Regions from separate parts of the Thermanaeromonas toyohensis ToBE genome, predicted to be linked through region 1. Evidence: riboswitches for the same ligand, from Rfam matches in the RefSeq annotation. Region 1 holds a riboswitch; each other region holds the start of a gene.

Region 1 (2,199 bases):
TGTGGGAGGATACTTTTATGGTTTCAGGATGGTATCCTATCTTAAGCCCCCGGGAAAAAGGAGCTTGGCGCGGTATGGCGGAGGGAATAGCTTGGGGTGATCCTTATTTTGCCGATTCCGCCTATTATAATGTAGAGCTGGAATTACCACCTTCCTTAATGGTTAGGGCCAGCGGGCGAACTACTGGAGGGGAGCAAAGAGGAGAGCGAGTCTTATGGACTTTTATGAGCGAAAAACCCATTCGCGAGTTTGCCTTTGTCCTTGCGCCAGGCTGGAAGCAAGCATACGCTCAAATAGACCAAACTTTAATAACCCTGGCCTTTCGCAATCAGCTCCCCACTTCTACCTTGGATATAGCGATGGGGGCCTTCGCTTTTTTTAAGGAGTACTGGGGCCCTTACCCCTACTCTTACTTAAACCTCGTTGAGGTACCCTTGGAGGGCCTTTCGGGGATGGAGTACCCAGGACTAGTTTTTTTAAGCACCCGTAAAGGTTATACTCCTCCGGTTATTGTACATGAGGTTGCTCACCAGTGGTGGTATAATTTGGTAGGCAATGATACTATTTCTTCATCGTGGATAGATGAAGGGCTGGCGGAATATAGTACTCTCCTTTACTATCGGGTACACGATCCCGTTTTATATAGGCAACTTAAGGAGGACATAATAGCTGAAGCAGGGGAAACCTTAAATTTAGAGGAACTTTCAGAGGCATTAAATCGAGAGCTTAAAAGTTTTACTTCCGAAAAGGATTATCGCCAGGTGACTTACCGTCAAGGGACGGTTTATTGGTTAAAGATGGAAGAGAAGATGGGGGTAAAAACTTTACAAGAAGCCTTACGCTATATTCAGGAATATTATCGCTTTGAACGTATAGAGGCCCCGTGGTTGGAAGGCATTCTGAATTTCTATATCCAGCATAAAGGGAAGTAAATTGGAAAAAATATCTTGTCGAGGTAAGGCCTGTAGAGTATAATTAAGGCGAATAATGGAAGATAAAGTGCATAAGATGCCCCGACAAGGGCAAACCCATCGAAAGGTGGGGGCGCAAAGCTATAGGGTCTAAGGCCAGATGTTTCTGGCTATGACAGCCAGCTGCCGTGGGTGGAACGGGGCTACCCATTAAAATAGGAGTAGCCCTTTAAATTTGCAGAACTTAAGGGGCAGGAGGTACGGGGTATGCGGTTTCCCAGATTTCGGAGGGGGGAGGGCAAAAAACGAGCCTTTTCCCTCCCGGTGGGTATTTTTAACTTTGGTGCCGTAAAGCTAGGTGCCAAAATCATGGGGGGTTTCCTTTTAGTTATAGCTGTTTTTGTGGCTGTGGTAGTGATTGTGGATATAAATCTTCAACGTATTGAACATGCTGCCCGGAAAGTTTTACTCCTCCAGAAGCAAGACCAGCTTTTTACTACCATGTCCTTATCTATCTGGGAAGGTTATAGGCGCGCAACCGATTACATAATTAATGGATCCCAGACCCATGCTTTAAGCTTTGAGGAAGCTCTCCAACGTTTCAATAAAGCTAAAGAAGAATTGGAAGGCCAACAGCTAGACAGCCAGACCCAGGGCTTTGTGTCCGCCATGGCCATGGCTGCTAAAAGCTTTACGGAGACCTTTAAAGGAAACATTTTAAAAGCTAGCCAGCAGGACCGGATGCTTGCTTTGCCCATCTTAAGCTTTCAGATGGGGGCAGCGGTGGATAATATTAACAATATCGGTAGCCATGTTCAAAAAGAGATGACGCTTCAGCGTGAAAACGCCAAGTCAGAGCTGGAATGGGCACTGACCTATGCTAAAAGCACTCTATATTCGGGCTTAAGTTTAGCCTTTATATTAGGAATGCTGGTGGCCTTGATATTTAGCCGTATGGTGGGACGTCCTATAGCTAATCTTGTAGCCTATGCTAAGCGAATTGCAGCGGGAGATTTAACGGCAGCCGAGATAAAAGTAAGATCCCGGGATGAGCTAGGACAGTTAAGCCAGGCCTTTAGTGTTATGGGACAGAGTTTGCGCCAACTTATTGGGCGGGTTAGGGAGATGGCAGGGGAAGTGGCAGGCTTAAGCCAGGATTTAGCCCAAATGTCTCAGGAATTAGGAGAATCCGCCCGGCAGGTAGCTTTAACGGCCCAGGAGATGGCCCGGGGTGCTGAACACCAAGCCCAGCAGGTCACCCAAACGGCCACAGCTATAGAAGCTCAAG
Region 2 (2,199 bases), 990 kb from region 1:
TTCAAAGGTTTCCTGAGGGACAACCAAATCTCCTATTTTAAGCTCTGGCTGCACCTTGGCGAGATCATGGAATATAGCTGCGGTGACCAGGGTATTCTTTTCCATCCCAGGTAACTCCATTAACCCTTGCCGAAAGGTATCAGCAATGAGTCTCAATATGTTTATGACGTGCCGGTATACCCCTTGAGAAATTACACCTGTGATTTTGATTTTACCCGTCTGAGGATCATATGTATCTGTATATTCCACAATAGACTGGAGTCTTAAGGTGATGCGCTGGTCTGGTAACATCACAGCTAGGGCTAGTTCCGCTTCCTCTCTGGCACTCCTTAACTGTTCTACCAGATTATATTCTGTGGTAACGTCTGTAAAAATGACCAAGAAAGAGTAATCTTCTGGAGCCCTGGTGGGTTCCATTTTCATTTTACGGGTACCTATGCGGTAATGGCGATTATCTAATTTAACTATCTTGGATCTACCTGAAGAGGCTAACTCGCGCAGATCCTGGGGTACCATTCCTGCACCATTTATAACCCTTTGGGCTAAAGCATTAGCATAGAAAAGATGTCCTTCGCTATCTACTAAGGCTATCCCTAGAGGTACTTGCTCACCCAGTTCTTGATACGCCCTTTCTGCTGCTTGGCGTTTTTGGGTTTCTTGCTCCTTTAAGCCCAATAACTCAGCCATAATTTCACTGGCAAGAAGCAGGCCGCTTGTACTTTTATCTGGAGAGATAAAGTAAGGGAGAACACGGCCATCTCGTATAAGCCATTGGCTCAATTCTTCACCAGCAGTTTCTACATCTAAATGGTCGGAGGCCTCTATGGGTCTACAGATGTCCCTGGCTTTCAGACCCTCACGTTGAGGAATATCAACATAACTTCTAAGCAGATCTAAGACGTCGATCCATCCTATCGGCTCCCCCGTTTGGGTTTCTACTTGAACTATATAGCTTCCTGTGCTGATCATTATGTTCGCTATTTCGGATAGGAGGCTCTCCTCTTTAACTTTAGGCATGGGCACATATTTCCTTCTTTCCATAAATTTACTCCTATCACCCCAAACCCTAAAATAGTTTAGGTTAATGAAAAAAATACACCAGGCATAAATACCAACCCTGGTGGGGAGCCAGAACGAATATATTTAATATATTTAACTTAACAGCCTAACTTACTAGAAGCTTTAGTAAAAGTATAAACTCCTCCCCACCGGCAACCCGGCTGCCATAGCCCTTAAAAGCCTTAGGCCCGTGGCTTTGCGCCCCCGCCTTTCGGCGGGTTTGCCCTTAACAGAGGGGCGGTATTTAGGTTCATCTTTAACATATCATACAATCCACTGTATAGCAATAACCTTTCCTCCTAACAAATCCCTAGTTTTTCCTAGCGAAAGCCTAGTCGGGCCTAAAAGCAAACGGGTTTCAAGGCAATAACTTGAGGAGGAATAAAGAGTTTGGTGTAGAATTAAGTCTAAAATTGGTCTCCAAACATTTTTTTAATTTTTTATGATGACCTTGCTTAATATGGAGGGAAGAAAAAAATGGGTATGAATAAGGCCGAAGAACTAATTAAGAAACTCGCCAATACAGGTGACGTGGCACTATGGAGACAATTAGTAGAGATACCCCTTTCTAATTTAAAGGAAAAAGAAAAGGAAACTAGTCTCTCGCGAGCACTCCGGGAGTTGATAGAGGAATTAGGCGAAGAGCAGGTAACCGAAAAGCTTATACATATAACCCAAGAGATACCAGAATATCCTGTGCTTGAGGTAATGCAGCAGGCTATCAAAGTTTCAGCAAGCTTACGCCAGGAACAAAGAGAAACACTCTCCCAGTTAAGACAGATGCTTTCTGAACTCGCCACCCCCATAATCCGGATATGGACAGATATGCTGCTGGTAGCCATGATTGGGAACATCGATAGCCAGAGGGCCCAAGATATAGCGGAAAAATTGTTAAATCGAGTAAGCTCGGCTCGTGCTAAAGTTGTTATAGTAGATGTTACTGGTGTACCCATGATCGATACAGTAGTAGGTGGATTCTTAATAGAAATGTTTAATGCCATAAGACTACTGGGGGCAGAAGTGATACTTACCGGTATTAAGCCGGAGGTTGCTCATACCCTGGTCAAGCTAGGCGTCGATTTCCGGATGGTCTCTATCGCTCGTGACCTAGAGGATGCCCTACGGCGTGGTATTGCCATT
Region 3 (2,199 bases), 1.4 Mb from region 1:
ACGGACCGCCATCCAGGAGGTCCTGGTGATGAACGAGGAGATACGCACCCTTGTGGCCGCCAAGGCGCCAGCTACAGAGATTAAGAAAGCGGCCGTTGCTGGAGGCATGGTCACCTTACGCGAAGACGGTCTCCTTAAAGCCAGCCAGGGTTTGACCACGGTAGAGGAAGTTATCCGCGTTTCCCTAGGTGGATTTTAAGATGAGCCAGGTGATTCTGGTGAAGCTAGAAGAAATTTTAAAAGAGGCAGTCCAAAGGGGCGCCTCAGACGTACATCTTACAGTGGGGCTACCTCCTGTGTTCCGGCGGATAGGGAGGCTGGAACCCCAGAAACAATGGCCCATACTTACGGCTTCTGTTTTAGAGGCGCTGGCTAAACAAATTTTGGGGCCCAGGTGGGAGGAATTCCAGAATCGTAAGGAGTTGGATTTGGCTTATTCGCTCCCTGGCCTGGGCCGCTTTCGAGTCAACGTATTCTACCAGCGGGGAAGTGTAGGGGCCGCTATCCGGTTGGTGAATACTATTATTCCCACTTTAGAAGAGCTAGGCTTGCCTCCAGTGGTAGGGGAGCTAGCTGACCAACTCCACGGATTAGTCCTAGTTACCGGGCCTACCGGGAGCGGTAAGAGCACTACCCTGGCGGCCATGATCGATCGTATAAACCAGCGCCGGAGTTGTCATATCATTACTTTAGAAGATCCTATAGAATATTTGCATCAGCACAAGAAAAGCATAGTGAACCAGCGCGAGATAGGGAGCGATTCCCCTTCCTTTGCCAGCGCCTTAAGGGCTGCCCTGCGCCAGGACCCGGATGTTATTTTGGTAGGTGAGATGCGGGATTTGGAGACAGTGGCTACGGCTATTACAGCCGCAGAGACAGGGCACTTGGTTCTGGCTACCCTACATACCAGTAGCGCGGTCCAGAGTATCGACCGCATTATAGATGTCTTCCCGCCCCATCAGCAGGGTCAGATCAGGATCCAGCTAGCCGATACCTTAGTAGGTGTTATTACCCAACAACTTTTGCCCCGGGCTGATGGCCAGGGACGGGTAGTAGCAGTAGAAATACTTATAGCTACTCCTGCAGTGCGCAATCTCATCCGCGAAGGTAAGACCCACCAGATTATTTCCGTGATGCAAACAGGCGGTCGTTTCGGTATGCAGACCATGGAAATGGCTTTAAGGAACCTGGCCGCCAGAGGAATAATTAGCCCTGATTATATAAATCAGCAGGATTTTGGGTGATTTTGGCGAATTAGAAGAATATCCCTGTTTAAGGGCAAACCCGGCGAAAGCCGGGGGCGCAAAGCTACGGGCCTAAGGGTGGTAAGAAGCCTATGGTCGCCGGGCTGCCGGGAGAGTTAAGCTTTTCCTGGAGTGCCGGCACTTTTTATTATGAGGTTCAGGTACAAAGCCAGGGATACTAGCGGAAACCTTATCAAAGGCATCATTGAAGCGGAGAGCGAGCAGCTGGCCGGCCGCCAGTTAAGGAATCAGGGTCTTTTTATAACCGAACTACGGCCTGTAAGAAGCGAGCTGGAGATCAACTTAGGGTTAGATTATTTGAGATTTTTCCTTCTAAAACGAGTTAGCCGTAGGGATTTGGCCCTGTTTTGCCGCCAGCTGGGCACTATGCTGTCGGCGGGTATCCCCATTATCAATGCTTTAAGAACCTTAAGCAGGCAGGCGGATAACCGCTTTTTAAAAGAAAGTATAGATAAGGTACTGGAAGATTTACAGCAAGGGGAGATGTTGCACCAGGCTTTAAGCAAGTCACCCAAGGTATTTCCAGCTATAATGGTCTACTCCGTAGAGGCAGGAGAGATCAGCGGCGCCCTCGATGAAACACTAATACGATTAGCCGAGCATTTTGAGCGGGAACACGAAATAGCAGAAAAGATTAAATCAGCTATGACCTATCCCTTTATTGTCTTTATGGTTTCTTTAGCTTCCATAGCTTTTATGCTCACTTTTGTCTTGCCTATGTTTAGCAATATAATCGGTAACCTGGGCGTACCCCTACCCTGGCCCACCAGAATGGTATTAGGATTAAGCCAATTTTTAAGACGTTGGTGGTTTATGTTTGTGGTAGTAGGAATAGCTTTAGGCTATCTAATCTGGTGGTGGGCTAAAAGGGAGAAAGTGCGCTACGCCCTGGATAAAGTTATATTGCGCCTTCCAGTATTCGGACGCTTAAAAC
Region 4 (2,199 bases), 980 kb from region 1:
CTGCAAGAGACTCGGCTGATTTAACGATATCAGTTGAATGCTTAAGCGTATCAGCTAGATCTGCTAAATTATTGGTACTAGCACTTATCTCGGCCAGCGCATGGGCCTGCTGCTCAACCCCTTGTAAAGCTTGCTCAGTTGCGCTGGCTTGCTCTTCAGCAGTAGCTGCTATTTGCTCGCTTCCCTTTTGGAATTCAGCCACTGCCTTTTCTACTTCAGTAATTAGCTGTTCGATCCTAGTTGCACTCTCTACTACGTTGACTACGGAGCTAGCTATCTTCTTAAGCTCATCAGTTATAACTTTGCCCTTTTCTGTTTCACCTCTAGCTACCTCGGCTGCTTTATTAATAGCTTCCGCCACTATCCGTACATCTTCTTGCACGCTATCCACTATCTTCCGTATATCACTGGCTGCTTTCTCGGAAGTTTCTGCCAGGGTCCTTACTTCGTCGGCTACTACGGCAAAACCACGGCCGTGTTCCCCAGCCCGTGCGGCCTCAATCGCAGCATTTAGAGCCAAAAGGTTAGTTTGGTCAGCGATCCTTACGACAGTCCTAACAATCTCACCAATCTTGGCCGCTTCTTCTTCCAGCCTTGCCACCAGTCTGGCCGATTCTTCGCTTCTAGCAGCGCTATCGTCTACACCTTGGATCAGTTCTTCGATGTCTTGAGATGTGCGGTTTACTAAATCCCTTATGGCTTCACAACGGGACAGCGACTCCCGTGCCTGCTTTACAGAGATTTTCGCCGCCTCGCCAATAACCTGTATGGCAGCCAAAGACTGCTCGGTAGCACTGCTAGCCTCCTGAGCTCCGCTGGCTATTTGTTCCATAGCGCTGCGCAATTCTTCTACAGCACTTGAAGCCTGTTCAACTCCAGAAGAAAGTTGTTCTGTTGCACTAGCTATCCGCTCAGCTATCTGTTGCTGCTTGGCAAAGGTTCGAGCCTGCCTCCTGCGCGCTTCTATCTCTTTCTTATCTCCCTCCTTTACTAGTTCAGTCTTAGAAGTATCCCTATATACCCCTCGGCTGCCCGTAGGTAAAGGTTCTAATGTTTTGGTAGAGGTAATAGCCATAGGTGTTGCCTCCTTCTTAATTTTTGGTAGTTATGACTTATCTTGCTTTAAGTTAAATAAACTTAAATCTAAAATTAGGCTTAAAATAAGCTTAAAATAAAAGGGAGCACGTTTCTGCTCCCTCCTACCTCGATGCACCGGCAGCCTGGCAGCCTTAGCTTAGATCCCGCCTTAGGCCCATGACTTTGCGCCCCGCCCTTTCGAACGGTTTGCCCTTCTCGGTGCAGATAACGTACCTTTCCTGTAGCCTTCTAACTTACTCAGCCCTTATCTCTTATTTTATTTTGCTGTTATTTTATTCGACATTATGTCTAAAAATCCTCTTTTTAAGTTAAAATTATCCCTTGCATTGTTTGAAGATCAAGGAGAAATTTGTCGAAAAACCGCAGGTATTTTGGCCGCCCTGAATCCAAGCTCTTTTACCTCCAAGGTATAACATCTATTTCACCTTCCGCGTTAAGGCGAAGCCTTATTTTTCTTTCTTCCCTGGTGAAGGGATAGATTCGGACACCTATTTTTACAAAACTATTTTCATAGGCATGTTCGATAGTGACTACGCCTTTTTCCTGTACCGTGACTGTACTTTTGGCTCCGCCCCGGGTGCCCAGTTCCCTTACGTACACATCCTCTCCTGCCTTTATTTCCCCGCCTCTAAAGGCGCCATGGATTATAACCTTTTTTCCTGCTTCGATATAAGAATTGTCACAACCTATACGGCTTACAGTTACGCTTCCTGAGGCGATAATTTTGGAGTTAAGCACATAGCCCACAGTCACGTTGCCGTTTTCTGTTTTGTCCTGGATTTGAATATGGCCTAGCAATTCCATAGCCTCATTGTACAGTTCCTCTATCTCTTCGATGCTGACTATGGCAAGGGGTAGGCGTACTAACTTATACTCCATGTTATTTAAAAACCGGGTGAGGGGAGGATACTCAAAGGGGAGCTTCTTGACGTACTCTCTAAGGACCTGAATAGATGCTGGAATACCAGGATACTTCCGTTCAAGCAACAATTTGACTAAAGGGCCGATGGTGCTTCCTGTGTACTTCTCTTTAAGCTGGTTGAGGGCCAGAAATAGCTCTTCTATCTGAGATGATATCCTCTTTAGGAGGGGAAGACCGTT

What was found. Region 1 has a riboswitch for cyclic di-GMP ahead of B9A14_RS04680 (methyl-accepting chemotaxis protein). Riboswitches for the same ligand answer to the same signal wherever they lie in the genome.
Region 2: linked by a shared signal. The riboswitch ahead of B9A14_RS17745 (HD domain-containing protein) and the one ahead of B9A14_RS04680 (methyl-accepting chemotaxis protein) in region 1 are both predicted to bind cyclic di-GMP.
Region 3: linked by a shared signal. The riboswitch ahead of B9A14_RS12365 (type II secretion system F family protein) and the one ahead of B9A14_RS04680 (methyl-accepting chemotaxis protein) in region 1 are both predicted to bind cyclic di-GMP.
Region 4: linked by a shared signal. The riboswitch ahead of B9A14_RS10050 (methyl-accepting chemotaxis protein) and the one ahead of B9A14_RS04680 (methyl-accepting chemotaxis protein) in region 1 are both predicted to bind cyclic di-GMP.

The regions. Positions count from the first base shown of each region.
Region 1 covers NZ_LT838272.1:962,379-964,577, forward strand. The annotation lists gene B9A14_RS04675 (M1 family aminopeptidase) at 1-932, shown strand, start outside; cyclic di-GMP riboswitch class I at 1,012-1,102, shown strand; gene B9A14_RS04680 (methyl-accepting chemotaxis protein) at 1,179-2,199, shown strand, end outside.
Region 2 covers NZ_LT838272.1:1,949,767-1,951,965, reverse strand. The annotation lists gene B9A14_RS17745 (HD domain-containing protein) at 1-1,041, opposite strand, end outside; cyclic di-GMP riboswitch class I at 1,208-1,294, opposite strand; gene B9A14_RS10085 (STAS domain-containing protein) at 1,537-2,199, shown strand, end outside.
Region 3 covers NZ_LT838272.1:2,387,153-2,389,351, reverse strand. The annotation lists gene B9A14_RS12375 (GspE/PulE family protein) at 1-199, shown strand, start outside; gene B9A14_RS12370 (type IV pilus twitching motility protein PilT) at 201-1,244, shown strand; cyclic di-GMP riboswitch class I at 1,268-1,356, shown strand; gene B9A14_RS12365 (type II secretion system F family protein) at 1,395-2,199, shown strand, end outside.
Region 4 covers NZ_LT838272.1:1,942,173-1,944,371, forward strand. The annotation lists gene B9A14_RS10050 (methyl-accepting chemotaxis protein) at 1-1,075, opposite strand, end outside; cyclic di-GMP riboswitch class I at 1,212-1,299, opposite strand; gene B9A14_RS10055 (FapA family protein) at 1,495-2,199, opposite strand, start outside.